Linked DNA regions of Limosilactobacillus reuteri. The protein of the gene in region 2 binds, or shares a complex with, the protein of the main gene of each other region. Links are inferred from orthologs where the notes say so. Each region holds a gene or a part of one and is shown on either strand. Other genes may lie near its edges. The genes, in order: uvrB and pcrA.

Region 1 (3,336 bases), 610 kb from region 2 along the record:
TAATTGTTTCAAAGACTTTCTTTTGTGTTCCCTTTTTATCACGAACAACCGGCGAAAGAATTTGCAGACGTGTCCGTTCAGGCAATTCTAGTACCCGATCCACCATTTGTTCTGGTGACTGACTAGTAATTGGAATATTATCGTTCGGACAAATTGGTGTACCAACCCGTGCCCATAGTAAGCGGAGAAAATCGTTAATTTCAGTCACGGTTCCGACCGTTGAACGCGGATTATGGGATGTTGTTTTTTGGTCAATTGAAATTGCTGGAGATAACCCGTCAATCGAATCTACATCTGGCTTATCCATCTGGCCTAAAAATTGCCGCGCATAAGCCGATAAACTTTCCACGTAGCGTCGTTGTCCTTCTGCATATAATGTATCAAAAGCTAAAGAACTCTTTCCAGAACCCGATAGGCCAGTTATAACGACTAACTTGTTTTTCGGAATAGTAATATCAATATTTTTTAGGTTATGAGCCCGTGCCCCATGAATTATGATCTTATCATTTGCCACCTATTTTTTTGCTTTTGTCTTTAATTCCATTATCGTATCACGAAGCGTAGCAGCCTGTTCAAAGTCAAGGCGTTTAGCAGCAGAGCGCATTTGCTCTGTTAATTCATCCAGCATCTTTGCTTGGGCCTCTTTATCTAGCTTTGCAAAATCTTTGTCAGTAAATTCAGCACTGTTATCTGCTTCAGCTTCATCCGTTGCTTTCTTAGTAACAGTAATTGCTTCTTGAATTGGCTTGATGATTGTATGCGGCGTAATATGATGTTCTTCATTGTATTTCATCTGAATCGTCCGTCGCCGCTTTGTTTCATCCATTGCCTTTTGCATCGAGTCAGTCACGGTATCAGCATACATAATTACTGCCCCATTCTCATTCCGGGCCGTGCGACCAATCGTCTGAATAAGTGAACGTTCATTACGTAAAAAGCCTTCCTTATCGGCATCAAGAATGGCGACCAAGGATACTTCTGGAACGTCTAGCCCTTCCCGCAAGAGGTTAATTCCAACAAGAACATCAAATTTACCAAGACGGAGATCACGAATGATTTGCGTTCGTTCAAGAGTCTTAATATCACTATGAAGGTATTTGACCCTTAACCCCATATCTTTTAGATAATCAGTAAGGTCTTCGGACATCTTTTTCGTCAGGGTCGTAACAAAAACACGTTCATTTTTCTCAATACGTTTGTTAATTTCACCAACTAGGTCGTCAATCTGTCCCATTACCGGGCGAACCTCAACTGTTGGGTCAAGTAACCCAGTCGGTCGAATAATTTGCTGAGCAACGTGGTCTGTCTGTTCCATTTCATATGGGCCTGGGGTTGCAGACATATATACAACTTGATTAACATGTTGTTCAAATTCTGGTAGTTTTAATGGTCGATTGTCAAGAGCACTTGGTAAGCGGAACCCATAATCAATTAACATTTGTTTCCGCGCTCGGTCCCCGTTATACATTCCCCGTACTTGCGGCATGGTTTGGTGGGATTCATCAACAACTAATAAGAAATCTTTAGGGAAGAAATCTAATAAGGTATAGGGAGGTTCGCCGGGCTTTCGACCATCCATGTAACGCGAATAATTCTCAATTCCATTGGTATAGCCCATCTCACGCATCATTTCAATATCATAAGTTGTCCGTTGTTGAATTCGCTCTGCTTCAAGAAGCTTTCCCTCATCAGTAAACTTCTTTACTTGTTTCTTCATATCAGCTTCAATTTGTGGCAATGCCCGATCCATGACTTCTTCATTAGTCATAAAGTGAGTAGCCGGGAAGATAGAAACATGGTCCCGGTCACCAATCACTTCGCCTGTCAGCGCATCAACTTCACGAATCCGATCAATCTCATCCCCAAAAAATTCAATTCGCAATGCTCGTTCATCACGCGACGCCGGAAAGATTTCAACTACATCGCCACGAACGCGGAAACGCCCCCGTTGAAAATCAATATCATTGCGATCAAATTGAATATTAACCAGTTCAGTCAACAATCGATCACGTTCAATTTCTTGACCAACGCGCAAAGAAAGAACACTATTTTGGTATTCTCGAGGATCCCCTAATCCAAAAATACTAGAAACAGAGGCAACGACAATTACATCATTTCGTTCCAGTAAGGAAGTGGTGGCAGAGTGCCGCAACTTATCAATCTCATCATTAATTGACGCATCTTTTTCAATATAAGTATCACTAGATGGAACATATGCTTCCGGTTGATAGTAGTCATAGTAGGAAACAAAATATTCAACCGCATTGTGAGGGAAGAATTTTTTCATTTCACCATAGAGCTGTCCAGCTAAAGTTTTATTATGGGAAAGAATCAAAGTTGGCTTATTAACATTGGCAATCACATTTGAGATTGTAAATGTTTTTCCTGTTCCTGTTGCTCCTAATAAGATTTGAGCTTTTTCACCATCTTCAATCCCCTTTGTCAATTGATTAATTGCTTGGGGCTGATCGCCGGTTGGTTTGTACTCTGACACTAGTTCAAATTTTTTATCTGGTTGCCGGTAAATCAATTAATTATGCCGAAAGTAACCAAAGTAAAATTGTAAGCCCGCGGCAACAACATTAATCCAATTCAAACAAATAAACCACGGAACAAGATTAGCATTATCAAAATGGGTTACTCCATAAAATACAGAAAAACCACCAATAATCGCAATAAGATTAAGCCAAGCACAGAGGCGCCGCATTACAATGTCTCTTGGTCGACTCAATTCCCAGATAATATCAACGATTAGCCACAATACTAAAATTGCAAATGTTCCTGCAAATAAACTTGGTGTCATTTATTGTTGAATAATTTGCGTAGTAATAATTGCTAATTGGTTTTTAGCATTACCATCTGCATTATCTTTTAATAATTCTGGTAAAATCTTCTTAAGGAAATACTGGACACTAGCCATATCACGAAAATCCATAATTGCCGTCAAGCTCGACTTATAAATATCCATATAAACTGGTTCAGGATTACCTTTTTGGATCTCACCAAATGATTCATACATAAGATCAATCTTATCAGCAACCGCGAGGATTTTACCTTCTAAAGTATCATCTTTCCCTTCCGCAAATCGTCGTTCATAAGCTGCCCGGAACTCAGCCGGAATTTCAGATTGAATAAAGTTTTCTGTTAATGATTTATCAACCCGCGCCAGCATTGAGCGCAATTCAGGGGTAGCATACTTTACCGGTGTTTTGATGTCACCAATAAATCGCTCTGTATAGTCATGATTAAGAGCTTTTTCATATAAAGAACGCCAATCAATTTCATTTCCGGCTTGTTCTTCAATATCACCAAGCATTTGTGCTGCTTGCGTTACTT
Region 2 (3,373 bases):
GCGAAAGCTGCTCGAATTATCATGGAACATTTCGGTGACCTTGATAGCTTAATGAAGGCTAATGATGATGAGATTTCTGCGATTAGTGGAATTGGTCCAACAATTGGCGAAAGTATCGTAACTTATTTTGCTAATCAACAAGTTGTTAAATTAATTGACGAATTACGAGAAGTTGGGGTAAACTTTGCTTATCTTGGCTCACGGTCAAATGCTAATCCTGATAGTGAATGGAATGGTCGGCGAGTAGTACTGACTGGTAAGCTAACTGAAATGACTCGTGGGGAAGCAAAATCATGGCTTGAAAACCACGGGGCTAAGGTAACCGGAAGCGTCTCAAAGAAAACAGATATTGTCATTGCGGGTGCTGATGCTGGTAGTAAGCTAACAAAAGCTCAAGACTTGGGTATTGACGTATGGAATGAACAGCAATTCAGCCAAGCAATGAAGGAGGAACAGTAAGTGAATAACGGGCAAGCATTATTAGAAGGAATGAATGATAAGCAATCCGAAGCAGTATTAACTACAGAGGGACCATTATTAGTAATGGCCGGTGCTGGATCAGGAAAGACACGGGTTCTTACACACCGGGTTGCTTACTTAATTGAAGAAAATGGTGTATTACCATGGAATATTTTAGCGATTACTTTTACCAACAAGGCTGCGCGCGAAATGAAAGAGCGGGTCGGTAAATTACTTGGTGAAAGTGCTAATGAGATTTGGGTATCGACTTTTCACGCATTATGTGTTCGAATCCTCCGTCGTGATATTGAAAAAATTGGCTATAATCGCGCCTTTACGATTGCTGATACAAGTGAGCAACGGACGTTAATGAAGCGGATTTGTGCAGAATTAAATATTGATACTAAAAAATTTGATCCCCGCAGTATTTTAAGTGCGATTTCTAATGCTAAAAATGCTTTGTTGACGCCAGATGACTATAGCAAAGAAGCTAATAGTATGTTTGAAAACATGGTCGCGCGAGCATATAAGCTTTACCAACAAGAGCTAGAAACTAATCAAGCATTAGATTTTGATGATCTGATTATGAAGACCATTGAGTTATTGGAAAGTGATCAAGAGACGCTTGAATTTTATCAAGATAAGTTCCACTACATCCATGTTGACGAATACCAGGATACGAATGATGCCCAATACCGGTTAGTTAATCTATTAGCGCAAAAGTACCAAAATTTGTGTGTGGTAGGGGATGCAGATCAGAGTATTTATGGTTGGCGTGGAGCTAATATGAACAATATTTTGAATTTTGAACATGATTATCCCCAAGCTAAGACGGTAATGCTTGAGCAAAACTATCGATCAACGCAAACAATTTTAAATGCGGCAAATGAAGTTATTGCTAATAACCTTTATCGAAAAAAGAAGAATCTGTGGACAGAAAATGGTCAAGGGGACAAAATTTCGTATTACCGCGCGCAAAATGAACATGATGAAGCGCAGTTTATTGTTTCGAAGATTAAAGAAGAACAAGAAAAGCATGGCTATCACTTTAATGACTTTGCAATTCTTTATCGGACTAATGCACAATCACGGATGGTTGAAGAAACTTTCTTGAAGAGTAGTATTCCCTATACGATGGTTGGTGGCCATAAATTCTATGACCGGCGTGAAATTCGTGATATTTTAGCATATTTGACCTTAATCGTTAATCCTGCCGATTCAATGAGCTTTGAACGAGTTGTTAATATGCCCAAACGAGGAATTGGTTTAACTAGTGTGGAACATCTTCGCAATTTCGCTAATGAAAATGGCTGGACATTATTAAAGGCAGCTCAAAATGTTGATACTGCTAGTGAAATTACTGCACGAACACGAAATAAAATTGATGAATTTGGTCAATTAATGGCTAACTTGACTAAACAAGCAGAATATCTCACATTAACTGATTTAACTGAACAGATTTTAGAGTTAAGTGGCTACAACAAAATGCTAAGTGATGATCGAAGCCTTGAAGCACAAGCTCGTCGTGAAAACCTTGATGAATTTAAGTCGGTTACACAAGAATATGATGAGCAGCATAAAGACGATGATGATCCTAACTTGCAAAAAATTATTAACTTTTTAGCTGATTTGGCCCTTGTCTCAGATCAAGATGATGTTGATGAACAAGCACCAGCTGTAACTTTAATGACATTACATGCAGCTAAGGGACTTGAATTTCCAGTTGTTTTCCTTGTGGGAATGGAAGAAGGTATTTTCCCATTATCGCGAGCTTTAATGGAAGATGATGAATTGGAAGAAGAACGTCGCTTAGCCTATGTTGGAATTACACGGGCAAAGAAAAAGCTTTATCTTACTAATGCCTTTTCACGTTTACTTTATGGTCGTATCCAGCGTAACCAACCATCACGATTTGTAGAAGAAATTGATTCTGAGTTGTTACAGTTTGAAAATAGCCCATCAGGTAATAGCATTAAAGATAGTAAACTGCCATTTGATCGTGCTGCCGCAACCGCTACTACCTACCGTGATCAGCAAAAGCGAACATATCGCAGTGCTGGCAAGCGGGTTAAACCAATTACTAACACCGGAACTGGGGCCGATAAGGTTGGCTGGAAAACTGGCGATAAGGTTGAACACAAAAAGTGGGGCCAAGGAACAGTGGTCAAAGTTAACGGTAGTGGTAATGATATGGAATTAGATATTGCCTTTCCAAGTCAGGGTGTAAAGCGCTTATTGGCAAGTTTTGCCCCAATTACGAAAGTACAAAAATAAATGGGCAGAGATGCTATTTACCCAGGTAGTACTTTAGGAATTATTGGAATTAATCGCAATGGGGCAGCACTTATTGCAACAGCGAAGAAGGCAGGCTTTAACGTTGGTGTGTATGTGAATCGTTCTCAGCCATTAGTAACTAAAATGGCTGATTTTACCATTGTAGGGGCAATGAACGATCGGACAAAACTAACTCAGTTTGGTGAAGCATGTGATGCAATTATTTATCAAACCCCTAATGTCGATTCTCGCGTCATGCACTTTTTGAGTCAATATGCAGTGATTCCTCAGGGGATTAATGCTCTTGAGATTGTTCAAGACCGATTAATGGAACGTGCTTTCTTAGATCAGGTAAATATTAATATTGCTCCATATATGACGGTGGTTAGTTTAGATGATGTTTACCAATCAATCGATTCCATTGGCTATCCTGCGTTGTTAAAACCCATTCAACGAGGAATTGGGGAAAATTCAATGCTGATTGAGCGTCAATCTGATATTACTCGCGCCGCTGATTTTATTGATACGGGTACATATTTACTAGAATCGTGGATTGAACATACAAATGAATATACTATGACAGCGGCAACTGATGGAAAAGATACAGAGATTTTCCCACTTGCTCAGCTTCATTACAATG

The links.
Region 1: the proteins of pcrA (region 2) and uvrB are in contact, whole or in part, in a crystal structure (PDB 7EGT), measured with the Thermus thermophilus proteins. The link is inferred for Limosilactobacillus reuteri from one-to-one orthologs. Residues at the interface, in WP_096412145.1 of Thermus thermophilus: His654, Arg656, Phe657, Gln666, Asp668, Glu669, Lys680, Arg681, Leu682, Ser683, Lys685, Tyr686, Ala687; in WP_096411307.1 of Thermus thermophilus: Glu23, Leu25, Arg26, Asp27, Gly28, Glu29, Arg30, Phe31, Arg55, Glu326, Asp327, Phe328, Glu379, Ser382, Gln383, His398, Gly400, Arg401.

Annotation. Positions count from the first base shown.
Region 1 is NZ_CP059275.1:1,464,061-1,467,396, reverse strand. What follows is about bases 23-3,022. They hold uvrB (excinuclease ABC subunit UvrB), read right to left. Parts: upstream 2,531-3,022; coding sequence 515-2,530; downstream 23-514. Other genes in these bases: HHK02_RS08570 (YfbR-like 5'-deoxynucleotidase), read right to left, coding at 2,804-3,022; HHK02_RS08575 (hypothetical protein), read right to left, coding at 2,531-2,803; uvrA (excinuclease ABC subunit UvrA), read right to left, coding at 23-514. Outside these bases: more of uvrA, read right to left, coding at 1-22; more of HHK02_RS08570, read right to left, coding at 3,023-3,336. UniProt on the Escherichia coli protein: The UvrABC repair system catalyzes the recognition and processing of DNA lesions. A damage recognition complex composed of 2 UvrA and 2 UvrB subunits scans DNA for abnormalities.
Region 2 is NZ_CP059275.1:856,643-860,015, forward strand. What follows is about bases 60-3,096. They hold pcrA (DNA helicase PcrA), read left to right. Parts: upstream 60-459; coding sequence 460-2,733; downstream 2,734-3,096. Other genes in these bases: ligA (NAD-dependent DNA ligase LigA), read left to right, coding at 60-459; HHK02_RS05010 (ATP-grasp domain-containing protein), read left to right, coding at 2,734-3,096. In the rest of the region: more of ligA, read left to right, coding at 1-59; more of HHK02_RS05010, read left to right, coding at 3,097-3,373. UniProt on the Escherichia coli protein: A helicase with DNA-dependent ATPase activity. Unwinds DNA duplexes with 3'-5' polarity. Translocates on single-stranded DNA with 3'-5' polarity. Initiates unwinding more efficiently from a nicked substrate than double-stranded DNA.